Regions from separate parts of the Mesorhizobium sp. B2-4-2 genome, predicted to be linked through region 1. Evidence: predicted binding sites of a transcription regulator. Region 1 holds the regulator's gene; each other region holds the start of a gene.

What was found. Region 1 encodes HrcA, which represses chaperone genes, less so after heat shock. Its sites were predicted from a motif close to GTTAGCACTCNCNNNNNGNGAGTGCTAAC; they were not measured.
Positions count from the first base shown of each region.
Region 2: a site for HrcA is predicted at 3,242-3,270, ahead of FJ942_RS19395 (co-chaperone GroES). Genes of this name have one in related genera too.
Region 3: a site for HrcA is predicted at 1,741-1,769, ahead of FJ942_RS23105 (co-chaperone GroES). Genes of this name have one in related genera too.

Region 1 is NZ_VFVM01000004.1:261,861-271,966, reverse strand. Features, by position in the region: gene FJ942_RS11585 (YciI family protein) at 261-629, shown strand; gene FJ942_RS11580 (RNA polymerase sigma factor) at 637-1,881, shown strand; gene FJ942_RS11575 (glutathione S-transferase family protein) at 1,916-2,542, opposite strand; gene cysK (cysteine synthase A) at 2,735-3,715, opposite strand; gene FJ942_RS11565 (LysE family translocator) at 3,908-4,525, opposite strand; gene FJ942_RS11560 (sorbosone dehydrogenase family protein) at 4,654-6,024, opposite strand; gene FJ942_RS11555 (hypothetical protein) at 6,149-6,349, opposite strand; gene hrcA (heat-inducible transcriptional repressor HrcA) at 6,387-7,484, opposite strand; gene rph (ribonuclease PH) at 7,738-8,454, shown strand; gene FJ942_RS11535 (VOC family protein) at 8,638-9,048, shown strand; gene rdgB (RdgB/HAM1 family non-canonical purine NTP pyrophosphatase) at 9,048-9,710, shown strand; gene hemW (radical SAM family heme chaperone HemW) at 9,707-10,106, shown strand, end outside.
Region 2 is NZ_VFVM01000008.1:216,464-226,569, reverse strand. Features, by position in the region: gene FJ942_RS19410 (GAF domain-containing protein) at 1-370, opposite strand, end outside; gene FJ942_RS19405 (NUDIX domain-containing protein) at 447-860, shown strand; gene FJ942_RS28575 (hypothetical protein) at 878-1,036, opposite strand; gene groL (chaperonin GroEL) at 1,187-2,815, opposite strand; gene FJ942_RS19395 (co-chaperone GroES) at 2,876-3,190, opposite strand; gene FJ942_RS19390 (hypothetical protein) at 3,436-3,684, shown strand; gene FJ942_RS19385 (DUF1488 domain-containing protein) at 3,681-3,947, shown strand; gene FJ942_RS19380 (hypothetical protein) at 3,971-4,162, opposite strand; gene FJ942_RS19375 (hypothetical protein) at 4,168-4,374, opposite strand; gene FJ942_RS19370 (LacI family DNA-binding transcriptional regulator) at 5,101-6,150, shown strand; gene FJ942_RS19365 (sugar ABC transporter substrate-binding protein) at 6,214-7,461, shown strand; gene FJ942_RS19360 (sugar ABC transporter permease) at 7,836-8,762, shown strand; gene FJ942_RS19355 (carbohydrate ABC transporter permease) at 8,762-9,619, shown strand; gene FJ942_RS19350 (glycoside hydrolase family 127 protein) at 9,641-10,106, shown strand, end outside.
Region 3 is NZ_VFVM01000011.1:145,923-156,028, forward strand. Features, by position in the region: gene FJ942_RS23085 (Hsp20 family protein) at 1-237, opposite strand, end outside; gene FJ942_RS28600 (hypothetical protein) at 264-413, shown strand; gene FJ942_RS23090 (DUF982 domain-containing protein) at 400-822, shown strand; gene FJ942_RS23095 (usg protein) at 946-1,224, opposite strand; gene FJ942_RS23100 (hypothetical protein) at 1,249-1,590, opposite strand; gene FJ942_RS23105 (co-chaperone GroES) at 1,927-2,241, shown strand; gene groL (chaperonin GroEL) at 2,299-3,930, shown strand; gene FJ942_RS23115 (hypothetical protein) at 4,003-4,314, shown strand; gene FJ942_RS23120 (DUF982 domain-containing protein) at 4,653-4,949, shown strand; gene FJ942_RS23125 (LysR family transcriptional regulator) at 5,038-5,961, opposite strand; gene FJ942_RS23130 (DsbA family protein) at 6,049-6,687, shown strand; gene FJ942_RS23135 (NAD(P)-dependent oxidoreductase) at 6,724-7,335, shown strand; gene FJ942_RS23140 (ROK family protein) at 7,376-8,830, opposite strand; gene FJ942_RS23145 (tagatose-bisphosphate aldolase) at 8,866-9,774, opposite strand; gene FJ942_RS23150 (sugar-binding domain-containing protein) at 10,060-10,106, shown strand, end outside.

The DNA of each region.
Region 1 (10,106 bases):
CGGTTTCCTCCCTGAAATATTGGCTGCCGCACCACCTCCTCGATGCGAACCGGCCAAGTTTAGACGGCGGGCCGCAAATGCCAACCCGCAATTGCATTCATTAGACGAACGGTTGAATGGATGCGGAAACAGCTCCCGGCTTGCGCGGGACGCGACCGTGGCCGAAAGATTTTTTCCGGCACCTGTCGAAATCGGACCTTGCCGCGCGACATATGTCCGGCTCGCAAGGACGCGGCCTACGAAACCACGGGAGAAGACCCATGCGATACATGCTTTTGATCAACAACGACGAAGCCGCACTGGCGAACACGCCGATCGAAAAGGCCCAACAGATGAGCGCGGCCTATGGCGCCTATACCGAAGCGTTGAAGAAATCCGGCGCGTGGCTGGCCGGAGAAAGGCTGCGCCCGACTCAGGCAACCACCTCGGTGCGGATCACCGACGGCAAGACCAACGTGATCGACGGCCCCTATGCGGACACCAAGGAGCAGCTTGCCGGCTTCTACATGATCGAAGCGGCCGACATCGATACCGCCATCGAATGGGCCGCGCGCTGCCCGGCGGCCAGCACAGGCACGGTCGAGTTGCGGCCGATTTGGGAAATGGCCGAATACATGCCCAAGAAATGACGATGTGATGGACAGCAGCGCGCAGATTGCCCGGGCAGCCGCCGAGGCCGCCGCCCGGCAAAGCTACGGCAAGCTGGTCGCCTGGCTCGCGGCGCGCACGCGCGATGTGGCCGCCGCCGAGGACGCGCTGGCCGACGCCTTTGCCGCGGCGCTCGAACGCTGGCCGCGAACCGGCGTGCCCGAAAAGCCGGAGGCCTGGCTGCTTGCCGTGGCAAGGCGGCGGCGTGTCGACGCGGTGCGGCGGCGGCTCACCAGCGAAACCGGCCGCGACCATCTCAAGCTGATTGCCGAGGAGGCGGAGGCGTGCATGACCGACCAGGACCTGCCCGACGAACGGCTGCGGCTGATGTTCGCCTGCGCGCATCCGGCGATCGAACCTGGCGTGCGCGCGCCGCTGATCCTGCAGGCCGTGCTTGGTTTCGACGCCGCGACGATCGCCTCCGCCTTCCTGGTTCCGCCGGCGACAATGGGCCAGCGCCTGGTGCGGGCCAAGGCCCGCATCCGTGAAGCCGGCATTCCGTTCCGCGTACCGGAGCGGGCCGAACTCGGCGAGCGCCTGGATACCGTGCTGGAGGCCATATACGCGACCTTCGCCGAGGGCTGGTCCGACCCGGCGGGCACAGAGACGCGGCGCCGGAACCTGGCCACCGAAGGGATCTGGCTCGGCAGGCTGGTGGCCTCGCTGCTGCCGGACGAACCGGAGGCGCTGGGCCTGCTTGCGCTGATGCTGTTCGCCGAGGCGCGCCGTACCGCGCGCCGCGATGGGTCCGGAGATTATGTGCCGCTCGCCGAGCAGGATCATGCGCTTTGGGATCATGCCTTGATCGACGAGGCGGAAACCCTGCTCGGCCGCGCCGCCTCCATGGGCGTGATCGGCCGCTACCAGCTCGAGGCGGCCGTGCAGTCCGTTCACGCGGCGCGGCGGCTGAGCGGCGAGACCGACTGGGTGGCGATCCGCGAATTCTACGACGCGTTGCTTTCGATCGCACGATCGCCCGTGGTGGCGATCAACCGCGCGGTGGCGATCGCCGAAGCCGAGGGCGCCGTGGCGGGGCTGGCGGCGCTGTACGTGCTTGGCGACGACAAGCGGCTCAATGGTTACCAGCCCTATTGGGCAGCGCGCGCCGGCCTTCTGGCCAGGCTCGGCCAGGTGCCGCAGGCGGTCGAAGCCTATGACCGTGCGATCGGCCTCGAAAGCGATCCGGCGGTACGCCGCTTCCTGCAGGGAAAACGCGCGACGCTCAGGCATTGAAATGCCTGAGCGCGGTGCTTTGCCGATGAATTGTTCAGCCCGGCCACATTTCGTGCGATGCGTTGAGCGTCTTCATCAGCGGGTGCTCGCGAAGCCTGGCCCACAGGCGTTCGATGTCGGGCCAGGCAGTGCGTGCCTTGCCGCTGTCGGGATGCCAGGCCACCAGCATGGCCAGATAGATATCGGCCACCGACATCGCCTCGCCTGCCAGCCAGTCGCGGCCGCGCAAGGCGGCATCGACGACGGCAAAGCCGCGGTCCATCTCGGCCACGGCCGCCTGCTTGACGGCCTTGGCGCCGTCGGCGTCGGCCGTGTAGCGCGGCGCGTAGTAGAAACGCAGCACCGCCGGATAGAGGGCGGACGACATGAACGCCATCCAGCGCAGGAAGTCGGCGCGGGCCGGTTCATCGGCCGCCGGCGCCAGCCCGGCCCGCGGATGGCGTTCGGCGAGCAGGATGCAGATGGCCGCCGATTCGGTCAGCGAGCGGCCGTCCGGCAAGGTCAGCACCGGCACCTGGTTCAGCGGGCTGATGTGGAGGAAAGCGGGATCGGGCCGATCGGATTTCGGTACGTCGATCTGCTCGAACGGCGCCTTGGCCAGCGCCAGGGCCGCCTCGACAACGAAGCCGCCGCTGCCGGGACGGGTGTAGAGCTTGTACATGAGGTCCTCCGCCGGCCCTGCGAGGGCCGGGGGCGATATGAACCGGAAGCAGGGCGCTGCTCAAGCCCGTGGCATCCGCCACGGCGGGTTTTTTCAGCGGGCCAGGCTAAGCACCTTTGTGTTAGGCGCTCGGCAGGGGGCGTGTCGAAACTTGACAGGCGACGCGTCGTATCGCTTCGCCCAACGAAGACCCTAAGCGCCCAGCCCTTCGAACAGGATCGTCGACAAATAGCGCTCGGCGAAGGACGGGATGATCACCACCAGGTTCTTGTCCTTGTTCTCCGGCCGCGAGCCGACGACGATCGCCGCCTGCAAAGCGGCGCCCGAGGAGATGCCGACCGGCACGCCTTCCAGCCGGGCGACGAGGCGGGCATTGGCGACCGAATCCTCGTTCGAGACCGTGACGATTTCGTCATAGATGGTGGTGTCGAGGATTTTTGGCGCGAAGCCGGCGCCGATGCCCTGGATCTTGTGCGGGCCAGGCTGGCCGCCCGACAGCACCGGCGAGGTTTCCGGTTCGACCGCGACGACATGCAGCGAAGGCTTGCGCTTCTTCAGCACCTGGCCGACGCCGGTGATGGTGCCGCCGGTGCCGATGCCGGAGACGATGATGTCGACCTCGCCATGGGTGTCGTTCCAGATCTCCTCGGCAGTCGTCGTGCGATGGATCTCGGGATTGGCCGGGTTCTCGAACTGCTGCGGGATGATGGCGTTGGGGATGGTGGCCGCCAGTTCGTCGGCCTTGGCGATGGCGCCCTTCATGCCTTTCGGCCCTTCGGTCAGCACCAGTTCGGCGCCGAGCAGCGCCAGCATCTTGCGGCGCTCGACCGACATGGTCTCGGGCATGGTGAGGATCAGCTTGTAGCCCTTGGCGGCGGCAGCGAAGGCAAGCGCTATGCCGGTATTGCCCGAAGTCGGCTCGATCAGCGTCGTCTTGCCGGGAGCGATCTTGCCCGATGCCTCGAGCGCCTCGATCATCGCCACGCCGATACGGTCCTTGACCGAGGCGATCGGGTTGAAGAATTCGAGCTTGGCAAGGAGATGGGCAACGATGCCCTTCTCCTTGGCGAATTTGTCGAGCCGCACCAGTGGCGTGTCGCCGATCGTATCGGTGATGGAATTGTAGATGCGGCCACGGCCGGGAACACGAGCGGAGGCGGCGAACTTGTTCATTGGTTTGGCTCCCAGAATGTCAGGCGGATGGAACTGATCTCAGACGGATGGCCGCCAAGATAGGCCTTCCACGGACGCAAGATAGACCGTCGCCCGAAAATATCCGAGTGGGGCCCGTGTCTAAAACGCCTCGGCCTCGGAAAAGCGTTCCCGCAAAAGCCAGTCCGGCGGAATGCCTTGGCAAAAATGGCCCTATTGGCGGGCGGCGATCGCCGCCGCCGCGCCGACCATGAAACCGGCCGCGGTGCGGTTCAGCGCCTTCAGGGCGCGCGGCGAGCGCAGGAACCAGCGCGCCTTGGCCGCCAGCGCCAGATAAGGCACCAGCACCACGAACAGGACGAGGACGGTGAGTGCGGCGAGGATGCCGTAGTCGGCCAGCGTGATGGTCTTGAGGTCGACGATGGTCGGCGTGATGGCGAGATAGAAGATCATCGTCTTCGGATTGCCGAGCGTCACCGTCAGGCCGGCGAGGAAGCTCGACGCCAGCCCGCCCTTGCCTTTCCTGGCCTCGACCGTCTCGGGCGTGATGCCGGCGGTCCAGAAGCGCCAGCCGAGGAAGGCGAGATAGGCGACGCCGGCCCATTTGACGGCGAGGAACACCAAGCCGAAGGTCTGCGCGACAAAGGCAAGCCCAAGCACCACGGCGGTGAGATAAAGGAGGTCGCCGAGCATCAGGCCGAAGGACATGGCCAGCGACGAGCGGAAGCCGGAACCGAGCGCGCGCGCCACAAGCGCGGTGACGCCGGGGCCGGGAATGGCCGCGGCCAAGCCGAGGGCGGCGCTGTAGGCGAGGAAGCCGGTGAGGGTCATGGATTGAGCCTTGCGTCCGCGAAACTGCTGGGACGGCGCCTTGTCGCACAGAGTTTCGCGGGCGGGAATTGCCTGGAGCCGGATTTGGTTGCACCAGGCACGCCCCGTGCTCGAGGCCTTTCAGCGGATCAGGACCGGCCGTCGCCGTAGGTCACGCGCCAGATGGTGCCGTTGCCGTCCTCGGTGACGATCAGCGCGCCGTCGCTCGCCACCGCCACGCCGACCGGCCGGCCCCAGACCTCGCCGCCGGAGGTGACGAAGCCGGTCATGAAATCCTCATATTCGCCGGTCGGCTTGCCGTCCTTGAACTTGAGCCGCACCACCTTGTAGCCGGTCCTGTTGCCGCGATTCCACGAACCGTGCAGGGCGACGAAGGCGTCGCCCCTGTATTCGGCCGGAAAACCGGATCCTGCGCGGACATTCCTGCCGTCGTAGAAGGCGATGTTGAGCGGCGCCGAATGCGCCTGCATCAGAATGTCGGGGACGGTGACCTTGCCGGCAAGGTCGGGACGCGCGCCCTTGTGGCGCGGATCCTCATTGTCGCCGATATAGTACCAGGGCCAGCCGTAGAAGGCGCCTTCCTTCACTTCGGTCGCATATTCGAACGGCACGTTGTCGCCGAGCGCGTCGCGCTCGTTGACCACGCACCACAGCGCGCCCGCCGCCGGCTGGATGGCCATGCCCGAACAGTTGCGCAGGCCGGTGGCGACGATGCGCCCATTCCTACCGTCCGGGTCGAAAGCCCTGACGTCGGCGCGGCCTTCCTCCGCGCCCCAGGTGGCGCCGAGCGGCTTCGACCTGGCCCAGGCGTCGAGCCCGCCCCGCGGTTTCCTTGCCATGTCCTGGGCGGCGTTCGAGCCGGAGCCGACCGAGAGATACAGCGTCTTGCCGTCCGGCGAGAAGGCGATGTCGCGGGTCCAGTGATGAGTGGCCGGAATATCGCGGACGATGGTTTCCGGCTCGCCGGAGGCCTCCAGGTCGCCATCGCGGTAGGGAAAGCGCACGATGCTGTCGCTGTTGGCGACATAGACCCATTGCGGGTTGTCCCCAGGCGGGTAGAAGGCGATGCCGTAGGGCTGGTTGAGATTGCGGGCGAAGATGCCGTCCCTGACAGGTTTCGCGCTGCCCTCGCCGAGACGGTAGACGCGGATCTGGTTGGCCTCGCTGTCGGCGACGAACAGGTCGCCATTGGGCGCGACGCGCACGACGCGCGGATTGTCGATGCCCGAAGCGATCAGTTCCGCCGAAAAGCCCGCCGGCAGCCGCGGCTCGGCGCCTTGCGGCCTTTGCACCGGACCGGCGCCGTTCGAGGCGGATCTGGTGACATAGGGCCTGGGCTGGTCTTGCGGGCTGATCAACCGGCGCACGCCCGGCGCATCGGCCCGCCAGTCACCGAATGCGGCCGCGCCCTTCAGCACCGGCTCTTCCTGCTGGGCCAATGCCGTCGCGGCGAAGAGCAAGGCAGCAGCGATTACCACGGCGCCGGCAAGTCGGATCATCCCAGTCTCCAGCTTCTCGCTTCTTCATGCATGTCGTTGTCCCAAGACCGAAGTCACATGCATCAAGGGAACGGGCGGGCTCGGCAGTCGTTCCGGACGACACGGGGAGTTGAAGGAATTCGGGTCAGCTATCCGCGTCGAGATCGAGATCGGCGTCGAGGTTCTTTTCCAGTTCGACGAGATCGGCCGGCAGCGGCATGCCCATGGCGCGGATTTCGCGCAGCTTCTCGCGCAATTGCTCCTGCACTTCGCGCACATCCTCAGGCTGGTTGACCATCTCCTCCAGCAGCAGGCTGATCTGGGCCTTGAACGATTCCAGCGCCATCTTTTCTCTCCTCGGCCGTCTGGATCGATCCCAGCTCTCAGCGCAGCATGCGCGATATCAGCTGCGCCGTATAGTCGACCATCGGGACAATGCGGGCATAGTTGAGCCGGGTCGGGCCGATGACGCCGAGCGCGCCGACGACGCGGGCGTCCTTGTCGCGGTAGGGTGCCACGACCAGCGACGAGCCGGAGAGCGAGAAAAGCTTATTTTCCGAGCCGATGAAGATGCGCACGCCCGGTCCCGCCTCGGCGAGGTCGAGCAGCTGGATCAGCCCGTCCTGCGTCTCCATGTCCTCGAACAGGTGGCGCAGGAGTTCGATGTCGGCCTGGGCGGTGACGTTTTCGAGCAGATTGGCGCGGCCGCGCACGATCAGGCGCGCCGGCAGGCCGCTTTCCGCGCCGGCCCACACCGCCAGCCCTTTCTCCACCAGGTCCTGCGACAGCGTGTCGAGCGCTGCCCTTGTCTCTTCCTTGATACGCTCGACCTCCGCCCGCGCCTCGGCCAGCGTACGGCCGCGAATATGGGCGTTGAGGAAATTCGAGGCCTCGTGCAATTGCGAGACGGTGATGCCGGCCGGCAGATCGATGACCCGGTTCTCGACGTCGCCGTTCTGCGACACCATCACGGTCAGCGCCTTGGTCGGTTCGAGCTGGATGAACTCGATGTGCTTAAGCGCCACCTCGTTCTTGGCGGCCAGCACCAGGCCGGCGCCGCGCGACATGCCCGACAGCATCTGGCTGGCCTCGGTCAGCATGTGTTCCAGCGTGGCGCCCGAGCCGGAGGCTCGCACCTGCGCCTCGATGCTGCGCCGCTCCTCGTCGGAGAGGTCGCCCAGTTCCATGAAGGCGTCGACGAAGAAGCGCAGGCCGGCCTGCGTCGGCAGACGGCCGGCCGAGATGTGCGGCGCGTAGATCAGGCCGAGATGTTCGAGGTCGCTCATCACGTTGCGGATGGTGGCGGGCGACAGCGAGGACGGCAGGATGCGCGACAGGCTGCGCGATCCCACGGGCTCGCCGTCCCTCAGATAGGAATCGACGATACGCCGGAAGATGTCGCGCGAACGCATGTCGAGCGCCTGAAGTGCCGGCGCGTGAAGAGCGAGCGACTGCGAAGCGGGATCGACTGCCTTGGTCATTTCGGCCATAACCTCCGGTTCAAGGATATAGACTTCGCGGCGCTGCGCGCAACCCGGTGTCGCGTTGCGCGATCAGCCGGTGTCGCACTTGCGATCACCCGGTGTCGCCGTTTGCGATCACCCGGTGTCGCGTTGCGCGATCGCCCCGGTGCCGCCGCGTTTGCGGCCGCCGGTCCATTTTCCTTTACGCCGTGCCCCGCATGCGTCTAAAAGCCGGCCAAGATTCAAAAAAGCTGACAAGAAAGCAGGCCGAATGCGCCCCTCCAAACGCCAGTTCGACGAAATGCGCGCCATCTCCTTCGAGCGCGGCGTCTCCAAACATGCCGAAGGCTCGTGCCTGGTGAAGTTCGGCGACACGCATGTCTTGTGCACGGCAAGCCTGGAAGAAAAGGTGCCGGGCTGGATGCGCAATTCCGGAAAAGGCTGGGTTACGGCCGAATACGGCATGCTGCCGCGCTCGACCGGCGAGCGCATGCGCCGCGAGGCCTCCGCCGGCAAGCAGGGCGGGCGCACGCTGGAGATCCAGCGGCTGATCGGCCGCTCGCTGCGCGCCGTGGTCGACCTGCAGGCGCTGGGCGAGCAGCAGATCACCGTCGACTGCGACGTCATCCAGGCCGATGGCGGCACCCGCACCGCCTCCATCACCGGCGGCTGGGTGGCGCTCTACGATTGCCTGCGCTGGATGGAAGCGCGGCAGATGGTGAGCGTCGCCAAGGTACTGAAGGACCATGTCGCGGCGATTTCCTGCGGCATCCATGACGGCCAGCCGGTCATCGACCTCGACTATCTCGAGGATTCCTCGGCCGGCACCGACGCCAATTTCGTCATGACCGGCAAGGGCGGCATCGTCGAGATCCAGGGCACGGCCGAGGGCGAGCCCTTTTCGGAAGGGCAGTTCGCCGAGCTGATGGGCCTGGCCAAGAAAGGCATCCAGAGGCTGGTGAGTTTGCAGCAGATGGCGGTGGCGTAGTTTATTCATGCGGAGCCTGGGCACCCCCCTCTGCCCTGCCGGGCATCTCCCCCGCAAGGGGGGAGATCGGCTGTTGTCTCGAGCTTCGCCAGTAATCAGCATAGAATACCATGAGCGGGCGCTCACGCTGCCAATCTCCCCCCTTGCGGGGGAGATGGCCGGCAGGCCAGAGGGGGGTGCCTCGTGATCCCCTCTGCCATTCTTGAATCCGCTCTTTACGTCACCGACCTCGCCGCTGCCGAAGCCTTCTACACCGACATCCTCGGCCTCACTCCTCTCGGCAAGGTCGAGGGCCGCCATCTCTTCTTCCGTTGCGGAGCCGGCGTGCTGCTGATCTTCAACGCCGAGGCGACCAAGGTCCCGCCCGCGCCCGACGCGAGGCTGAAAGTGCCGCCACACGGCACATCGGGCGAAGGCCATCTCTGCTTTGCGGCGACCGCCGATGAAATCAGCCGCTGGAAATCCCATCTGAAGGCGGAGAACATCGCTGTCGAAAGCGAATTCGAATGGCCGCAAGGCGGCCGCTCGCTTTATATCCGCGATCCCTCCGGCAATTCGATCGAATTCGCCGAGCCGAGAATCTGGGGACTTTGATGCATTCTCTCGACGGAAAAAAGATCGTCGTCGCCAGCCACAATGAAGGCAAGCTGCGCGAATTCGCCGATCTGATGGCGCCATTCGGATTCGAGGCGAAATCGGCGAAGGACTATGGCTTGCCCGAACCCGAGGAGACCGGCACAACCTTCGAGGAGAACGCCTATATCAAGGCCTTCGCCGCAGCCAAGGCGACGGGCCTGCCGGCGCTGTCGGACGATTCGGGCCTGTGCGTTGACGCGCTCGACGGCGCGCCCGGCGTCTACACCGCCAACTGGGCCGAAACGCCTGATGGCAGCAGGGATTTCGGCATCGCCATGCAGCGCACCGAAGTGGCGCTGCAGGAAGTCGGCGCCGCCACGCCCGCGCAGCGCACGGGACGCTTCGTCGCCGTCATCTGCCTCGCCTTTCCCGATGGCGAGGCAGAATATTACCGCGGCGAGGCCGAAGGTACGTTGGTCTGGCCGCCGCGCGGCGAGCTCGGATTCGGCTACGACCCGGTGTTCCTGCCCGACGGCTTCGAAAAGACCTTCGGCGAGATGAGTGCCGAGGAAAAACACGGCTGGAAACCCGGCCAGGCTACGGCGCTGTCGCACCGCGCCCGCGCCTTCCAGAAATTCGCCCAAGCCCGATTGGGTCTGGCCCGGTTAGGCTCGGCATGATCAGGCCCGGCGCCACCATGCCGCTCGACCGCAGCCCCGGTTTCGGCGTCTATGTGCATTGGCCGTTCTGCGCGGCCAAATGCCCCTATTGCGACTTCAACAGCCATGTCCGCCACCAGCCGGTCGACCAGGAGCGCTTTGCCGCCGCCTTCGAGGCGGAACTGGCGACGATGCGCCAGCGCACCGGCCCACGCGAGGTGACCAGCATCTTTCTCGGCGGCGGCACGCCGTCGTTGATGAAGCCGGAAACGGTGGCCAGGGTCCTGGACGCCGTGGCGAAGAACTGGACGGTGCCCGACGGCATCGAGGTGACGCTGGAGGCCAATCCCTCCTCGGTCGAAGCCGAACGCTTTCGCGGCTATCGCGCTGGGGGCGTCAACCGGGTCTCGCTCGGCG
Region 2 (10,106 bases), on a different contig from region 1:
CTTCGAGAAGCACGACCAGTTCCGAACGCGAATCGGCGTCGCAGGCGATGTGGCCGGGGAAATCGTGCACGTCCTTGATAAGCATCGAGGTGCCGAGTTCGACCGCCGTGCCGCATACGCCCTTGCCTACGGCAATGCGCACGCAGGCCGGCTTGCCCTGGAACGGACCCAGCACCAATTCCTCGTCCGAGGCCAGGAAATAGAAGCCCGCCCAGTTGAGATCGGGCACCATCTGGAAGATCAGCGCCGCGGTGTTGGCGGCATTGGCGATCGAGTCGCCCTCGCCCTCGAGCAGCGCCTTCAGTTGCGCGGCAAGATCGCGGTAGAACGCGGCCTTGTCCGAAGTGTCGATGGCCTTGGCTGCGAACATGGCTTGTCTCCGAACTGAGAATCGCGGTTCCGTTTTCCGCAGGCTCTGCACCAAACGACCACCGGAACAGTCTACCGTGAATCCTACCCGCCACGAAAGCCGCAAGATCAGGATCGCTGCCGGCGTCATCGCGGATGCGTCGGGCCGGCTGCTTCTGGTGCGCAAGCGCGGCACCAGCGCCTTCATGCAGCCCGGCGGCAAGATCGAGCCGCGCGAGGCCCCGCTCGACACCCTGATGCGCGAACTGCGCGAGGAACTCGGATTGGCGATCGACCCCGCCACCACCTCCTGGCTCGGCCTGTTCTCGGCCACGGCCGCCAACGAGCCGGACAGCACGGTCGAGGCGGAATTGTTCGCGCTCTCCATCGACGGCCAGCCGATAGCCGCCGCCGAGATCGAGGAGATCATCTGGCTGGAGCCCGGCTCGACCAATTCCGTCGAACTTGCGCCGCTGACGCGCGATGTGGTGCTGAGGTTGAGCGGAATGTAGCGGCGGCGGCGCCGCTATTACATCGGACGCTTGGGTTCGCCCTTTTGTGGCGTTGCCGGATCGGGCTCGGATTTCTTGTGCTTGTCGGCGGCAATCCTGCGGATGCGGTCGAAGCGGCTTTCCTCTGTCGTTTCGGTCGTGACGACCGTCTGTGGCTTCTGCACGAACACGATCATGGATCGATCTCCTGGGCCAGAGGCCTACGCGCCGGGAGAGAATCCCCCGGCGATAGTCGTCTCGCCTGCGGCAAAGACCGTTTTGGCGAGATACGGATCAGGTCTGAAAAGATGGCTTTTATGAAACCACCTTCGCGAGCCGGCCGAATCTTAGTAGCCGCCCATGCCGCCACCGCCGCCCGCAGGCGCGGCATCCTTGGCCGGAATGTCCGAGATCATCGCCTCGGCGGTGATCAAAAGCGCGGCGATCGAGCCGGCATCCTGCAACGCGGTGCGCACCACTTTCGCCGGATCGACGATGCCCGCCTTGATCATGTCGACATACGCCTCGTTCTGGGCATCGAAACCCTGGTTGTGGTCCTTGCTGTCGGAGAGCTTGCCGACGACAACGGAGCCTTCGACGCCCGAATTCTCGGCGATCTGGCGGAGCGGCGCTTCGAGTGCCCTGAGCACGATCGAGATGCCGGCGGTGACATCGGCATTGGCGCCGCTCAGGCCGGCAAGCGCCGTCCTGGCACGCAGCAGAGCCACGCCGCCGCCTGGCACGATGCCTTCCTCGACCGCCGCGCGCGTGGCGTTCAGCGCGTCGTCGATGCGGTCCTTCTTTTCCTTGACTTCCGACTCTGTGGCGCCGCCGACGCGGATGACGGCCACCCCGCCGGAGAGCTTGGCCAGCCGCTCCTGCAGCTTCTCCTTGTCATAGTCGGAGGTGGTTTCCTCGATCTGGCCCTTGATCTGGGCGACACGCGCCTGGATGGTCGCCTTGGTGCCGGCGCCGTCGATGATCGTGGTGGTGTCCTTTTCGATCAGCACGCGCTTGGCGCGGCCGAGCATCTCGATGGTGACGTTCTCCAGCTTGATGCCGAGATCCTCGGAGATCATCTGGCCGGATGTGAGCACCGCGATGTCTTCCAGCATCGCCTTGCGGCGGTCGCCGAAGCCCGGCGCCTTGACGGCCGCGACCTTGAGGCCGCCGCGCAGCTTGTTGACGACCAGCGTCGCCAGAGCCTCGCCTTCGACGTCCTCGGAGATGATCAGCAGCGGCCTGCCGCTCTGCACCACCGCTTCGAGGATCGGCAGCATTGCCTGCAGATTGCCGAGCTTCTTCTCGTGGATGAGAATATAGGGCTCTTCCAGCTCCGCGCGCATCTTGTCGGCATTGGTGACGAAATAGGGCGAGAGATAGCCGCGGTCGAACTGCATGCCTTCGACGACGTCGAGTTCGGTGTTCGCGGTCTTGGCTTCCTCGACGGTGATGACGCCGTCATTTCCGACCTTGTCCATCGCCTTGGCGATCATCTCGCCGACGCTGGCATCGCCATTGGCAGCGATTGTGCCGACCTGCGCGATCTCGGCCGACGATTTGACCTTCTTGGCCTTCGCCTTGATTTCCACGACGACGGCCGCGACGGCCTGGTCGATGCCGCGCTTGAGGTCCATCGGGTTCATGCCGGCGGCAACCAGCTTGGCGCCTTCGCGCAGGATCGAGGCGGCCAGCACCGTGGCAGTGGTGGTGCCGTCGCCGGCGAGGTCGTTGGTCTTCGAGGCCACTTCGCGCACCATCTGCGCGCCCATGTTCTCGAACTTGTCGGCAAGCTCGATTTCCTTGGCGACGGTGACGCCGTCCTTGGTGATGCGCGGCGCCCCATAGGCCTTGTCGATGATGACGTTGCGGCCCTTGGGGCCGAGCGTGACCTTGACCGCATTGGTGAGGATCTCGACGCCGCGCAGCATACGGTCGCGCGCATCGGTGGAGAATTTGATTTCCTTGGCAGACATGATTTTATCCAGTTCGCATTTGGAGTGGAGCCGTCACCGCGCAGAGGCGCGGCGCTTCAGTCAGGCGGCCTTCTTGGCTTCGATGCTCTTTTCGATAACGCCCATGATGTCGGCTTCCTTCATGATCAGAAGATCCTCGCCGTCGATCTTGACCTCCGTGCCCGACCATTTGCCGAACAGGATCAAGTCGCCGGCCTTGACGTCGAGCGGAACAAGTGCGCCGTTTTCGTCGCGGGCGCCGGGACCAACCGCGATCACTTCGCCTTCCTGCGGCTTTTCCTTGGCATTGTCGGGAATGATGATGCCGCCCTTGGATTTGATATCGCCTTCGGCGCGCCGGATGACGACGCGGTCGTGGAGTGGCCGAAATTTCATGAGAACTTCTTTCTGGGGCCGGCATAGGCGGCCGCCCCCTTCTATAGGCTCTTTGGCACTCGATAGATAGGAGTGCCAAAATTTATTCCGAGCGGATATTGAATAATCATAGTATTATTTCGGCGCCCGGTTTCATCGGGTCGGAAAACGACCAAATATTTCAAAAATTTGAATTTTCCCGGCAGAGTGCCTATTTATCGGACAAGTTCATTTTCACGATTTCAGACGCAAGGGAGATTTCCTCGATGGCCGACGGCAACCAGACGATCATGGAAAAAGCTGAAGCGCGCTTTGTCGACAAGCAGAAGAAGACGGCGGAGCGCAACAAGGCAACCGCCGAATATATGTCCGAAGCGAGGGCCAGGGAGATCAAGACGGCAAGGCTGAGGCAATTGCGGCTGGCCAAGGAAGAAGCCGACCGCGTGGCCGAGGCCCTGAACCCGACGCCGAAGAAGAAACGCGCGGTGAAGAAAACGACGGAGGCAAAATCATGAGCCTGACCTTCCCCAACCGCAGCCGCAGCTACGACGAAGCCGGCAAGCGTATCCGTTTCGTCGGCTATGACGGCATGTTCCAGATTTCCTTCTCGGTCGCCGCCGATGCCATGACCAGGATGCAGCCGGCGACGGCAGCCAATGAAGCCGGCTATCTCGCCACCTTCGACACCGAGAGCAGTGTCATCCGCGACGTAGCGTCAAAGGCCTATGACCGCACGCGCAAGAGCATGTATGTGCTGACGGCCGACGACTTCCGCTGAGACGACAGGCGGACGGCGCTGGATCAGGATTTACGCTCCGCCTTCTCCCGGCGCTCGACGTCCCGGACATTCATCTGATCGACCATGGCGTTGGCGTCGCGCGGGCTCATGCCGACCATCGCCCTTTGCCTGACGACGACGGGCTGGCCGGTGAAGACGTCGATGATGGCCCAGCTTTGGGGCAAGTCCATGCGCAGTGCGTAGCGGTTGGCCATTTGCCTCAGCCCTGCAACATGAAGAAGACCATGCCCAGGACCGATATCGTCCAGGCGACGACCGACAGCTTCAACACCATGCCGCCATGGGCGGCCAGAGCCTCCCGCAGCCGTGGGGCGATACCTGCCGACGGGACCGGTTCCACCGCGACGACACGGGGTCCCTTGGCGCCAAGTTTTCCAAAGACGGGCAACAGCGACGGTTCACGCACGAAAATGGCCTCGAATGTCGGGGAAAGTCGGAGCGGGCAAGCTCTCGCCCTTCCATAGCACTCTTTTGGCGAGTGCCCTGCATGCCAAATGCAAATAGGCTGCTTTAACGCCGGCCGCATGCCACGTGACCCCGATCGTCAGATGCTGAAAGCGCGCAAGTCGGCTGGGTAGCAGTCTTCTTGCCGGCGCGTCAGCGTCACAACGAAGACGAGGACCTGTCCGGCCCAGGCCGCAAATGCAAGCTGGCAAGACCCATCGCCCTTGATGGTCCGACGCAGGCTCTACGTCATATGATTTTGGAGGCCTCGCCTCGGGATCGAACCGAGGCTTCAGAGATTTGCCGTCTCCAGCGTAGCCGCTCCGCCACGAGGCCATGACTAGCGAACTAACCGATAATATTTGCGCAAGCGTTAAGACCGAAGAGTCGTTTGTAGACATGTCGCCGATTGCTGCTTTGGTTGGCTCGCGCCGTGGGCAGCACTGACGGCTGCCGATCAGGAATTCGCCTGATGAACTCGCCGGGCGCCGAGCCCGTGAGCCCGCCCTCCGGCGGCCACTTCGCACCACCGGAGGACCAGCCACTTTTCCTCTTGAACAGCCTCTGTATCTGGCCTAGCTTGGGTTGAGAAAAGGTTTTTCCAAACATTTCCGAGCGGGCTCGGCCATTGGCCGGGTCATTCCGGCCTGTAAGAGAAAACCTTTTCCCAATCGGGATTTTCGCCGCAATGGCATTGGACGATCAGCCAGCCTTTCCCAAGCCCGTCACCTTGCGTGACGTGGCGGCCGAGGCTGGCGTCAGCGTCGCCACCGCCTCGAAGGCGCTCAACGACCAGGGCCGCATGACCGCCGAGACCCGCGAGCGCATTCGCGAGACCGCGCAGCGCCTCGGCTTCCGGCCCAACAGCCTGGCGCAGAGCCTGCTGCGGCGACGCTCCTTCACCGTCGGCCTGCTCACCAACGATACCTATGGCCGCTTCTCGCTGCCGCTGATGTCGGGCATTTCCGACGCGCTGGTCGACGCCGGCGTCTCGGTGTTCCTGTGCAATGTCGAGGAGGATCCGCGTCTCGGCCAGCTCCATGTCGAGGCCATGCTCGACAAGCGCGTCGACGGCATCATCGCCACCGGCAAGCGCATCGACCGTCATCTGCCGGTCGACCTGTCCAATCTGCGCATTCCGGTGATCTATGCCTTCACCCAGCCCGATCCCGACGCCGTCGCCTTCGTCTCCGACGACGCTGGCGGCGCGCGGCTGGCAGTGGAGCATTTCTGTCGGCTCGGCCGCAGGCGCATCGCCCATGTCTCGGGACCGGCGAGCTTTGCCGTGGTGCACGCCAGGGCGCAGGCCTATCGCGATGTTCTGACCGAGAACGGCCTGTCGGTCACCGAGCCGCTGCTCGGCTCGTGGTCGGAGGCCTGGGGACACGAAGCCGTGGCGAGGCTGTTCGACGGCGCGGCCGACGGCGCAAGCGAAAGGCCGGACGCCGTCTTCTGCGGCAACGACCAGATCGCGCGCGGCGTCATCGATGCCTTGCGCGAGCGCGGTCTCGACGTGCCCGGCGATGTCGGCGTCATCGGTTTCGACAATTGGGAGATCGTGGCCGAAGCGACGCGCCCGCCGCTGACCTCGGTCGACATGAACCTGGCTGCGCTCGGCCGCGAAGCGGGGCTGACCTTGCTTTCCCTGGTCGGCGGCAAGCCCGCCGCGCCAGGCATCCGGAAACTGCCGTGCCGGCTGGTGGTGCGTCAGTCCTGCGGCCGCCTGCCGGACGGCTGAAGAACCAAACGCCGCAATCGGCGGCAAGCCGCGCGTCGCGGCCAAAACGTGGAGGAGGAGAATATGAGGACTTTGATTGCCAGGCTGGCCTTGACGGCCGCCGTATTCGGCTGCGGGCTGCAATTTGCCGCCGCCGAGACCGCCAACATCTGGGTGCGCGCCGACGGCTCGAACTTCATGCCGCGCATCGTCGATGCCTACAACAAGGGCCACACCAACCAGATCAAGCTCGACATCATCCCCAACGCCGAGATCATTCCGAAATACGGTGCTGCCGCCGCCGGCGGCACGGCGCCCGACGCGCTGTCGCTCGACCTGATCTACACGCCCTCCTTTGCTGCCGCCGGCCAGTTGGAGGACATCACCGACTGGGCCAAGTCGCTCCCCTATTTCGCCAGCCTGTCGCCGGCTCATGTGAAGACCGGCACGTACAAGGACCGCATTTACGGCCTGCCCTTCTCCGCCGACGCCTCGGTGCTGATCTGGAACAAGAAGCTGTTCAAGCAGGCCGGCCTCGACCCCGAAAAGGGCCCGGCCAATTGGGCCGAGATCGAAGCCGACGCCGAAAAAGTCAACGCGCTCGGCGGCAACATCAAGGGCTTCTACTTCTCCGGCAATTGCGGCGGCTGCAACATCTTCACCTTCACGCCGCTGGTCTGGGCCTCGGGCGGCGATATCCTCTCACAGGACGGCTCCAAGGCTACGCTGGACAGCCCGCAGCTGCGTGGCGCCATCGATCTCTACCGCTCGATGGTCAAGAAGGGCCTGGTGCCGGAAGGCGCCCAGACCGACACCGGCGCCAATTTCTTCGCCGCCTTCGCCGGCGGCAACATCGGCATCTCGCCGTCGGGTGCCTTCGCTATCGGCGCGCTCAACACCCAGTATCCCGACATCGACTACGGCATCACCTTCCTGCCGGGCAAGGATGGCGGCTGGTCGTCCTTTGCCGGCGGCGACAATTTCGTCGTCACCAAGGGCACCAAGAAGATCGATGTGGTGAAGGAGTTCCTCGACTTCGCCTATTCGCTGGAAGGCCAGACGATCCTGGCCAAATATGGCAGCCTGCCGGTGCGCGGCGACATCGCCAAGGACGCGCTGAAGGACCTCGACCCGCGCTACCAGGTCGCAGCCGAGGCCATGGCCAAGGGCAAGACGCCCTATTCGGTGGTGTTCAACGACCTGATCAACTCCGCCAACGGCCCGTGGACGCAGATGGTCAACGAGGTGTTCTTCGGCGACGACGTCGACGGCGCCATCGCCAATGCGCAGGAGACCATGCAGTCGATCATAGACCAGGCGCCGCAGAAATAGGCGCCTGCCGGCCGCCCGCCTGTCTCCCTGAGCGGGTGGCCGGATATTGTTTGGTTCAGATACAGGGCTATCGCGTTGAGAAGACTCACTAGCATCGACAGCTTGGGACCTAGCGCACTTCGCCTCCCCTTCTCCCCTTGTGGGGTGAGAAGCGGTCCGCGCAGCGGACGAAAAGCCAACTGCTTGGCTTTTCGAGCTTCGAACGCCCTGAGCCTGCGAAGGGCCGGGTGGTGGCCGACCCACTCTGCCGTGTCCCCGCTGCTTCGCAGCGTCCCGGTGTTCGCCGGCCTTTCATCGTGCCACTGGCACGATGAATTCGCCTCCGGCGAACCGGCCGCTCACCCCACAAGGGGAGAAGGAAAAGCGGGCCAGCCATGACCACCATCACAGCAACCACCGCCCCGCCCCGCGCCCGAAAACTCGTCGGCGCCGGGCGACGGCAATGGATCGGTCTCATCTACGTCGCGCCGGCCGTGGCGCTGGTCATGGTGTTCTTCGTCATCCCGCTCGGCATGACGGCGTGGATGTCGCTGCACAACTGGCCGCTGATGGGCGGGCACTCCTTCATCGGCCTCGACAACTATGCCGCGATCCTGCGCGACACCAGGTTCTGGAACGCACTGAAATTCACCGGCTACTACACTGTGATCGTCACCATCGCGATCTTCGCCGTCGCCTTCCCGCTGGCCATCTTCATCGAGCGGCCGCTCCCGCTGACCAATCTCTATCGCACCGCCTTCTTCATGCCGGCGGTGGTCGGTTTCGCCTCGGCGAGCCTGCTCTGGTCATGGCTGCTCAACGTCGATTCCGGCCTGTTCAGCCCGGCCGCCTACAACCTCGGCCTGATCGACAGGAAATTCAACCTTCTGGCCACCTTCCAGCCGGCCTTCTGGTCGATCATCGCCATGGTGGTGTGGAAGGTCGCCGGCTTCACCATGATCATCCTGATGACCGGCCTGCAATCGATCCCGCAGGATTTGCAGGAGGCCGCCGTCATCGACGGCGCCGGCCCGTTCGCGAGGTTCCGGGCCATCACCTTGCCGCTGATGCGCCGCACGCTGGCGCTGGCGCTGATCCTGTCGGTGGCCGGCTCGGTCCTTGCCTTCGACCAGTTCTACATCATCCTGCGCGGCGGCCCGCGCAACCAGACGCTGACGGCGGTGTACTGGATTTTCAACCAGTCCTTCGTGTCGTTCAAGCTCGGCTATGGCGCGGCGCTCTCCATGGTCCTGCTGGTGATCCTTGTGGCGCTCAGCCTCGTCCAGCTCTGGCTGCTGAGGAAGCCCGAGGGCCTCGACTGATGGCGCAGGCAATGTCCGCTCAAGGCAAGCTCGCCGCCAGCGTCGTCAGGCACTCCACCGGCATCGTCGCCTCGGTGCTGTTCGTGGCGCCGATCGTGTGGGCCGCGCTGTCGGCCTTCAAGCCGGCGCAGGAGGCGCGCCAGCCGCCGCTGCCGCCCTGGCCGACGACAGGCTTCTCGCTGGAGAACTACGCCACGCTCAACACGTTCGGCGACGGGCTCTGGGTCTCGGCGCAGAACAGCATCTACGTCTCTGTCATGACGGTGCTGGTCTCCGTCGTTGTCTCCGTGCTCGCCGGCTACGGTTTCTCGCGCTTCCGATTTCCTCTCAAGGACCTGTTCTTCGTCCTCATCCTGTCGACGATCATGATTCCATTCCAGTCGATCCTGACGCCGATCTTCCTGGTGCTCACCAAGCTTGGCCTGCACAACACGCTGACCGGGCTGGTCGGCGTCTATGTGACGCTGCAATTGCCGTTCTCGATCTTCATGATGCGCAACGCCTTCGACGCGGTGCCGCGCGAGATCGAGGAGGCCGCGCGCATGGACGGCGCCGGAAACCCCACCATGCTGTTGAAGGTGATGCTGCCGCTGGTCTGGCCGGGCGTCGTCACCATCGCGCTGTTCGCCTTTCTCGGCGCCTGGAACGAGTTCCTCGCCGCTTTGGTGCTGATGACCGACCAGTCCAAGTTCACGCTGCCGGTGATGATGACCGCACTCCAGTCCGGCCGCTTCGGCGCCATCGACTGGGGCGCGGTGCAGGCGGGCGTCACCGTGATGATGGTGCCGTGCCTGATCCTGTTCCTGGCTTTGCAGCGCTTCTACATCCGCGGCCTGATGGCCGGGGCCGTCAAGTGATCGATCGAATGGAGTAAGTTCATGACCGCATCGTCTTCCGCCAGGCCTGCCAGCGCCTCCAGGCCCAAACTCGCCTTCCGGCCGCTACCGGTGCCCCAGGTCGACGTGCACGGCTTCTGGGGCGACCGTGCCGACGCCGTCGCCGCGCGCACCGCCGATATCCTCTACGACCGCTGCGTCGAGGCGGGCATGCTGGAGCAGATCGATCCGGACCGGCCCTCGCCCGGCGTCGTCATCCCGTTCCATTCCCCTTCGCCCGACGAGGCGGCCTCCCCCGGCTTCACCGGCTCGACGGTGACGACGCAGATGTTCTGGGACTCCGACTGGGGCAAGACGATCGAGACGGCGGCCTATTCGCTCTACCGCGCCAAGAACCCGGAGCTGGAGAAGAAGATCGACGCCGTCATCGACCTCTACGAAAAGCTGCAGCAGCCGGACGGCTATCTCTCGAGCTGGTACCAGCGCATCCAGCCCGGCCTGCGCTGGA
Region 3 (10,106 bases), on a different contig from region 1:
GGCACGCTCGCCGGCGATGACGAGCATGTTGGGTTCATGCACGATGCTCAATTCGTCTTGACTGAAGCCGGCTACCGCCATGGTGATGCGGTAGGCGTCGTCACCGGTCCTGGAGATATCGTAGGGCGGCCAGTTGTCGACGTTCGCCGTGCGGCTGGCATTCTCCAGCAGGTCGAAAATACGGTCGAAGCCTATGCTCGACCGATAGAGTGGTGAAAAGTCGAAAGCGGTTCTCATAGCCATATCCTCCTTCGCTGAGCAACATGGGTACGAGGAGTGCCAAGGATGCGGCACTCCTTGACCTGCCGGCCCTTCCGGCGCCGGCGGAATCGATCTGGGAACTGACGGGCGTGGCGTCAAGAGGCCTGATCGAACGTCTCGTCGAGATTCCGGCGGCCCTTGACGCGGCCTGAACGGCTGACCATCTCGATCACGGATGGACGGTCGCCGGTGACGCCATCCGATTGCTTACTCGCAAAAAGACGTCAAAAAACGGAGGAAGTGATGAACGATATTCGGTTTCCCCAGCCGATTACCCTCGAATTGTCGGACGCCCCACGCAAGGTCGCCAGCAGCTTCGAGGCTCTGGAATGCCTGGATCAACAATGGCCGAAATGGGCGCGCGGACCAAGCTGGCGCGCCGCCGGCCGTGCATGCCGTGATGCGCTGGATGGCTGGCGCAGCGGGCGTGCCGCCTACAAGGCCTTCTTGAAGGCGGCCAAGCGAGCCGGCCTGACGAGGGGCCGCTCCGCTTCGCCCCAGCAATTCCGTTCCGCGGCGATGTCAAGGACGGCCCAGCCGATGGCTGTCAGAGCAGGATGACACGAATCCCATCACTCATCCTGCTCGGGAACTCTGATTTTAGGTATGCTCAATCGAGCCTTTGAGCGCGCCGCGTTGCAGGCGACGCGCTTCAGGTTTTTTGATCCGCTCAATGTGATCCGCTCAATGGATGGCAACGATGCCGTCAACGGCGCGCCATTCCGACGGTGTGATTAGACGATGATGTGCGACGCGCACGGAATGCAGCGTGCCGTCCAGTTCGCTTTCCCAATAGCCAAGGAAGCCCTTCAGCTCCGGGAAATCGGGAGCGAGGTCGTATTCCTGCCAGACATAGAGCTGCAGCAGGTTGGGGTAGTCAGGCATATGATAGTGAATCTCGGCCGTGGTCAGGCCGTAGCCATCCATCTGCAGGCGGAATTCTCTGCTGACCGCAGTCACCATATGTTTCTCCTTTCGCTTACGACCTCATGCATTCATCCTGGCGAAGTCGTGCCGGAATTCATCCGGCGTGGACCGCGGCGCCGGCACGTCGATGTCGAGCTTGCACAAGGCCTCCATGACGTGGTCGAAGGAAACCGGCCGCTCGACTCCCGGCGGCAGGCGCAGTTCCGGCATCGACTCCACCGCGCAGGCATCCGAGGCCCAAGACGACAGGATCGCCCGCTTTTCCCAGAGGTCGAGCGCGTCGTCTTCCAATACCTCGTCAGGATGTTTGAAGTGCCTCGCCGGCGAAAGCAGCCGGTCAAGCGAGGTGTCGGGCGTGTCAGTCAGGGAAGGCATGATCGGCGAAAATTTCTGTCGGTCCATCGTTGTCCTCCGTCTGCAAAAACTCCTCGATAGCGTCCAGTTTCCGGCTGTGCTTCGGCAGCGCCGGCCAGGATAATCTTGTTGGCCCTCTACCAAAATTCAAGCGGTGAAATCGTCGACTTGGTGAGAATTCCTGCATGATAACAACGCGTTGGCACTCTCGTGCGACGAGTGCCAAAATTTTTGCGCCAACCTCTTGAAACCGGAAAATTCCAAAACTAGCTCGATATGCGCGCGCGATGCCTGAACAAGGGTCGCGGCACCTCGTGCCGGGCCGATATTGCCGGTCCGGCGCGGAGGAACCTCAAAAACTGTTTGTCCTTGAAGGAGAACGACATGACGTTCCGCCCATTGCACGACCGTATCCTGGTCCGCCGCATCGAAGCCGAGGAGAAAACGGCTGGCGGCATTATCATTCCCGACACAGCCAAGGAAAAGCCGCAGGAAGGCGAGGTGATCGCCGCCGGCCCCGGCGCCCGAAACGAAGCCGGGCAGCTACAGCCGCTCGACGTCAAGGTGGGTGACCGCATTCTGTTCGGCAAATGGTCCGGCACCGAGATCAAGCTCGGCGGCCAAGACCTGATCATCATGAAGGAAAGCGATGCGATGGGCGTGATCGAGCAGACCGCGACCGTGAAGAAGGCCGCCTGACGGCTTCTTGCCAAGTTATCAGTCAACGAAAGCTGCCTAAATTGAAGGAGTGATCCAATGGCTGCCAAGGAAGTGAAATTCCATACCGAAGCCCGCGAGAAGATGCTGCGCGGCGTCGACATTCTGGCCAATGCGGTGAAGGTGACGCTCGGTCCCAAAGGCCGCAACGTCGTTATCGATAAATCCTTCGGCGCGCCGCGCATCACCAAGGATGGTGTGACGGTGGCCAAGGAGATCGAACTGGAAGACAAGTTCGAAAACATGGGCGCGCAGATGGTGCGCGAAGTCGCTTCGAAGACCAACGACATCGCCGGCGACGGCACCACAACCGCGACCGTTCTGGCCCAAGCCATTGTCAAGGAAGGCGCCAAGGCCGTCGCCTCGGGCATGAATCCGATGGATTTGAAACGCGGCATCGACAAGGCCGTGGAGGCGGTCGTTGCCGAACTGAAGGCCAACGCTCGCAAGGTGACGAAAAACGATGAGATCGCCCAGGTCGGCACCATCTCGGCCAATGGCGATCCCGAGATCGGCCGGTTCCTCGCCGAGGCGATGGAGAAGGTCGGCAATGAAGGTGTCATCACGGTGGAGGAGGCCAAGACCGCCGAGACCGAACTGGAGGTGGTCGAAGGCATGCAGTTCGACCGCGGCTATCTCAGCCCGTACTTCATCACCAACCAGGACAAGATGCGCGTCGAACTTGAAGAGCCCTATGTGCTGATCCACGAGAAGAAACTGTCCAACCTGCAAGCCATGCTCCCCGTCCTCGAGGCGGTCGTGCAGTCGGGCAAGCCGCTGCTGATCATCGCCGAGGACGTGGAAGGGGAGGCGCTCGCCACGCTGGTCGTGAACAAATTGCGCGGCGGCCTGAAGGTCGCGGCCGTCAAGGCGCCTGGCTTCGGTGATCGCCGCAAGGCGATGCTGGAGGATATCGCCATCCTCACCGGCGGCACGGCGATCAGCGAGGATCTCGGCATCAAGCTCGAGAACGTCACGCTGCAGATGCTGGGCCGCGCCAAGAAGGTGGTGATCGAAAAAGAAAACACCACCATCGTCGACGGCGTTGGCCGCAAGGAAGAGATCCAGGGCCGCATCGCCCAGATCAAAGCGCAGATCGAGGAGACCACCTCCGACTACGACCGCGAGAAATTGCAGGAGCGGCTGGCGAAGCTCGCCGGTGGCGTCGCCGTCATCCGTGTCGGCGGTTCGACGGAAGTCGAGGTGAAGGAGCGCAAGGACCGTGTCGACGACGCGCTGCATGCGACCCGTGCGGCGGTCGAGGAAGGCGTGCTCCCGGGCGGCGGCGTCGCGCTGCTCCGGGCCGCCAAGGCGCTCGATGCCTTGCCGATCGACAATGCCGACCAGAGGACCGGTGTCGAGATCGTGCGGCGTGCGATCGAGACCCCGGTGCGCCAGATCGCGGAGAACGCCGGCGCCGAGGGCTCGATCATCGTCGGCAAGCTGCGCGAGAAGAGCGAGTTCGGCTGGGGCTGGAACGCCCAGACCAACGAGTTCGGCGATCTCTACGGCCAAGGCGTCATCGATCCGGCAAAGGTCGTGCGCACCGCGCTTCAGGATGCCGCTTCCGTCGCTGGCCTGCTGGTCACCACTGAGGCGATGGTGGCCGAGAAGCCAAAGAAGGAGGCCGCGACCCCTGCCATGCCCGCCGGCGCGGGCATGGACTTCTAGGACGCCGGGAGGCCGCCCGCTCCCAGAAGTGGGAGCGGGCGCTTCCCGGGGAAAGTTTGGAGAGAGACCACTATGACCGGTATCGGTTCCGTTCCGGCGCCCACGCATCCGGCAAACGAATTTCTCGCCTACGAGGCAGAATGCAGGAGCGTGCTGGGGCCATTGTTGATGCGCGTTCTCGACATGGCCGAGTCCGCAGGCTGGAGCCGCCGTACGGCGGCGTCGACGCTGATGTTCCTGGCCGCGCAGCATGTGTCGGCAGCCTCGGAAGGCTCCGGCGGCTCAACCAGGGATGGAGGACGCGATCATCGGAGCCCCACAGCAAACGATGGACCGATGTCCGGTTGGGAAGAGGACCGACATGATCGTGGGCCAATTGCGTGAATGCCTGAAAACGTTGAGGTGGAAAGCGGCAGACCTCGTCGACGAGCTTGGTTGCCCGCAAAGCCAGGTCGCCGCCTGGCTCGATGGGCGGGCGCTTCCGCCGCTTTCCGTCCTTGCCTGGCTCGAGGCGCTCGCCAGGGCGCATAGGGCGCTACCGGCGCCTGGCCGAGGCTCGCCAGTGCTCAAGCCAAGCCCGGTCGAGCCAGCCAAGATCAGGCTCGCGGCCGCCGGAAATCCGACGACACCGGCGCACCCGCCCTATCCGCGCCGACCTGTCTTCGCGCACCAGGCTGCCCGACATGCTTCGGTTCGTTTGCCATCGAATGGAGGTTTAAATCATGGCACAGATGCGCTTTGAAGAACCCGTGACGATCTTGGTCGGAATGGGGCTTCCGGTAACGATCGAGACTGCGATGGAAGCATATGCCGTGTTGCAGGACTGGCCCGTTGCCAGCCGAAACGGCGCCCATGCCGTCGCCCTCAACGCTTGCAAAGCCGGCATTGCCGGCGAGATCGATGCGGAAACCGTGCGGGCGACCTTGATCGCCTTCGCGCGCCGCAATGACATTCTGGTGCCGAATATGATCTCGCCTGCCAGTATCGCATCCGGTGGCCGCGCCGTGCGAGCGGATTGAGGATCTATACGCGACCTATCGGTGAGCGCCCCGGCGATCCAAAATGATCGGCCCGTCGGCCTTGAGCTGGCGGGCTGTCTCCGTCGCCTCAGGCCGTTTCGACGAGACGCGAGCGTTTCTTCTCGGCGGCCGCCAGCAACTCGACGAAGGCGCGGACCTTGGCTGGCCGGAACCGGGCCGGAGGGAAAACGGCATGGATGCCGCCGGCAGGCAACATCCAGTCGGCAAATACCGGCACGAGACGTCCCTCGGCGATATCGTCGCCGACACTGTAGTCGGGAAATACGCCCAATCCGATACCGGCGAGCACGCAGGCAAGAGCCGCCGGGCTCTTGTCGCACATGATGACCGGGTTGAGTTCGGTCAACACCGTTTCTCCCTCTCTTGAAAACAGCCATTGGCCGATGCCGCGCAGCTGGGCGTTGCCGACCCAGGCAAGCGATCTTGCCTGGCGCGGGGTGACATCGGGCGGCAGGCTTGCGGCGAAGGTCGGGTTCGCCACCACGACCTGCTGTATCGTGCCCAGGCGCCGCGCCTGATTGGACGAATCCGCAAGCCAGCCGACGCGGATGCCGAGGTCGATCTGCTCGTCCACCAGATTGCTGACGGCGTCATCGAAAATCGCCTCGACGCGCATATGCGGATAAGTTCGGAGATAGGCGGCCATGACAGGCGCAACGATCTTCGTGCCATAGTCGAGCGGCGCGGTCAGCCTCAGCATTCCCTTGGGTTCGACTGCCCCGTGCGAGATCTCGCCATAGGCCGCTTCGGCTTCGCGCAGGATGATCATCGCGCGGTCGTAGAAGAGGCGACCCTCCTCGGTCGGCGTGACACGCCGCGTCGTGCGCCGCATGAGCGTCGCGCCCAGTTCCTGCTCAAGCCTGCCGATCTGATGGCTGACCACGGCCTTGGCCACGCCAAGCCGGTCCGCCGCCGTGGTGAACGAGCCTGTCTCCATCACCGTGGTGAAATAGACAAGCCGATTGAGATTGAGGAGTTCGGTGGACGCCATTTATTGCAAGACCATCACCTGCCACATGTAACCAGACAATTTGGGGGACGGGGCAACCAACGCCACCGCAACGGAGACCGGGCGACCGTGAGCAATCCAGAAGTGACCTATCTTTTCGATCCGCTCTGCGGCTGGTGTTATGGCGCAAGCCCGATGCTCGAAAAACTGTCCGGCAGCGGCGTGCGCGTCGAGCTCTTGCCGACCGGGCTGTTTTCGGGGGCAGGCGCTCGGCCGATGGATGACGGTTTTGCCGCCCATGCCTGGGCGAACGACCAGCGCATCGAGCGGTTAACGGGACAGGTTTTCACGCAGGCCTATCGGGACAACGTGCTGAATGTTCGCGGCACGTTGCTGGATTCCCATGCCGCGACCCTCGCGATTACCGCAGCGGGCCCGGAAGATCCCGGCCGCCGGCTGGCCGCGCTGAAGGCGATCCAGAACGCGCGCTATGTCGATGGGCGCGATATCGTCACGGTCGGCGGTGTCGCCGAGGTGCTCGCCGACGCCGGCATGGCCGATGCCCGCGAACTGGTGAAGGCGCCAACCGAAGGATTGCTGACAGCTCACCGCGAACTGGTCGGCCGAGGCCGCGCGCTGTTCCAGCGCCTGCATTCCAACGGCGTGCCTTCGCTCGCCATCATCAGCAACGATGCGCCGCGCCTCATCGGTTCGAACGCGCTGTTCGGCAGTTTCGACAATCTCCTCGCTCATATCGCGGCCGCGTGATCCCCAACCGACCTCCAACAAGGAATGGAAAAAGATATGGCAAAAGTCGCTCTCATCGGCGCATCGGGCGAAGTCGGTTCGCGCCTGCTCAAGGAACTCTCCGACCGTGGCCATACCGTCACCGGCATCGCCCGCAATCCTGAAAAAATCGCTGCGCTGCCTGGCGTGACGGCCAGGAAGGGCGATGTCTTCGACATGGAAGGCTTGGCCAAGCTGATCCGCGGCCATGATGTGGTGATCAGTTCGGTGCATTTCCTCGACAGCGATGCCGACACGCTGATCGCCGCGGTGCGAGCCTCCGGCGTGAAGCGCTACCTGGTCGTCGGCGGTGCGGGCAGCCTTGAGGTCGCGCCCGGCAAGCGGCTGGTCGACACGCCCGAATTTCCCGACATCTACAAGGCCGAGGCGCAGAAGGGCGCCGACTTCCTCGACAAGTTGAAGACCATCGATGACCTCGATTGGACGTTCCTGTCGCCGTCCGCCATGTTCATCCCGGGCGAGCGAACCGGCAAGTTCCGCCTCGGCAAGGACACGCTTCTGGCTTCGCACAAGGGCAGCAGCATTTCCTTCGAGGATTACGCCATCGCGATGGTCGACGAGATCGAGAAGCCCGCCCACATAAAGCAGCGCTTCACCGTCGGTTATTGACTAGGCAGGCCAGGCCAGCTGCTTCTTGTCCACCAACATTCTAAACGTCGCCCGTCATCATCGCTCGCAGCCATGCCGTGATGGCATCGAGGTCGATCGGTTTCGTCGTGTCGACGTCGAAGAGCGGACCGCGCCGCAGCGGTTCGGCGCGCCTGGCGAGTTCGATCAGTTCGGGGATATAGGACGCGCCTGGATGGCCGGGGAGACGCTGGCCGAGCCGGGCGCCGTAACGCTCGGCAAGGACTTCGCCGGGCGCATGGCACCAGATTTCGACGGTCTGTTCGACCCCGGCATTCCTGAGATGATCATCGAGCAGCTCGCGCGGCTGGAAACCGAACCAGGCGTCGACGATGAATGTGGAGCCCGCTGGGGCTTCGCCGACGACTGACCAGATCGCCCGATAGCTGGCGCGGCCGAGCGTGCGGTTGAATGCGCGGTCGCCGCCGCCGAGCACCTCGAGAAACGGATTCTTGATCGTGTCGAGCGCAAGCAACGGCCATCCCATGCGGTCGGCGATGCCGCGCGACACCGTGCTCTTGCCGCTGGCCGGGATGCCGTTGACCAGCACGGCGCGCCTGGCCGCGCCGGCTTGCACAAAATGCCGGCCAAAAATCGGCGCTGTCGCCATGTCTGTTCCGGCCAGCGCCTGCAATCCCGCCCCGATCACGCCGGCGTCGTCGCCGAGCTGCGCCGGCTCGACCGGGCACTGGTACCACGGCGCCAGGGCCGGCGCGCGGCCGAGCGCCTTGTGTGCCGCCCAGCCAAGACCGCCGCCGAGCAGGACGACACCGGGGTCGAACATGGCGACGCTGGTATCGATGGCGGCACGTAAGGGCATTGCCCAGGCTTCGAGTATAGTGCGCGCCTGGATGTCTCCGGCGGCGTCGCGGGCAAAGAGCTGGTCGACCGAAAGGTCGGTACGCAAGCCGGCCCGCGCGATGTGACGGCCAAGCGCGGTGCCCGAACTGGTGGTCTCGACACAACCGCGCCGGCCGCAGGCGCAGACCTCGCCATTGACGTCGACAGTGATGTGGCCGAGCTGCCCTGCCGTTGCCCGGCCACGCACGATCCGCCGATGTTGAGCGACGGCCCCGCCAATGCCGGTGCCGATGGTGAACATGGCGACGTCGTGATGGCCCCGGCCGGCGCCGAGCGCCATCTCGGCGACCAGTGCCATGTTGCAGTCATTGTCGATGACGACGGGCTTGCCGGCCATGTCTTCCAGGCGCTGCGCCAGCGAGACGGAGGCCAGATTGACGTAGCCGCCGGACAGGACCGCGCGGCGATCCGCGTCGACGCGACCGGGAACACCGATGCCGATGGCCGAAACCTCCGATGTGTCGAGCCGGCGCACCATCCCGGCGATCCGCGAGAGCACAGCCTGCGGGTCCGGCGCGCTCTTTTCGGACAGACGTTCGAGGATTTCGCCGGCGCCCGAAATGCGGGCGGCCCGCAGATTGGTGCCGCCTATATCTATCCCTATGCTGAGAGGCATGACGTCCTGCACGTGTCGGTGATCCAACGCGGATATCAGGCGGCGGCCTTGCGCCGGTGATGCCCGATTACCGCCTGGATCTCACGCAATCGCGGCACCGCGATGGTCTTAAGCCTTTCGCGCTGAATGTCACGATCGAGCGAGATGCAGTCCTTCCACAGCGAGCGGCCGGCGATGACGCCGGAGGCGCCGTTCTGCATGGCAATCTCGACCTGGCCGAGGAAGGTGGCGTGGTTGACGCCGGCCGAAAGCACCGCCCACGGCACCTCGCCGGCCATTCTGGTGATGTTGGCGCAGGCTTCCGGCGTTCCGGGATACGGAAGCTTCAGCACCTTTGCCCCGCACTCCAGCGATATCCTTGTGCCTTCCTCGACGAGCCAGGGGGTCTTCGCCGCATAATCTTCCGGGCTTTCGTCTTCGAGCTGATAGGTCAGGAATTCGACGACGAGCAACAAATCTTCCTGCCCGAAATCGGCGATGCATTGGCGCAGGATGGCGATGTTGTGCTCATTCGCTTCGGGCTTGTCGGCCCGCAGATACACCATGATCTTGCCGCCCGTGCCACCCAGTTCGCGCACGCGGCGCGCATCGATGCCGGGGACAAGGCGCGACAGGCGATAGCCTTCAGGCGAGACGTCGAAACCCGAGGCGTCGAGGCCGATAAGCAGCGCGGTATCGCGGTTCAGCACGCCCTCCTCGACAACCCGCGGCACCGCGCAGAGCGGGTCGAGCAGCACGCAGGACGCGGCACTTGCAAGGTAGCGCGTGATGTCGGCCTTGGTGTCGCCGAGCATGTCGTTGGTGATCCTGGCCTGTTCGGCCGGATCCGACGCCAGCAAGGTGCGCATGCCGCCGCGCTGGTCGCAGGCGATGGCCAGCATGGCCCCGTCCTTGCCGCATATCTGCTGATAGCCGCGCAGCTCCGCGGTGGTCATCTTTGTCATGGTCTCTGTCCGATGTTGGCGCTCTCTGGCCGAGGGCGCGGATCCCGTGGAAACAAGAATGTTCAGTTTTTGCCCGCCTGCCGGCAGGGGAGAATTGCCGTCTTGATGCGCCGTCCATTGCCCGGAAAAGCACACCTTGCCGGCGCCTGGGCAGGACGGCCTCAAGTTGCGAGTTCGCCGGATTTGCGCGATAACTCCCATCGGCGTATACGTGTGTAACACGTTGCTGAAAGGAATTGCAAGCTGGCTGTCCCTCCCATTCAGGATGCGACCGCATCGCGCACGATGCTGCACACGGTCGCCAAACTGCATTACGAGGCGGAGATGTCGCA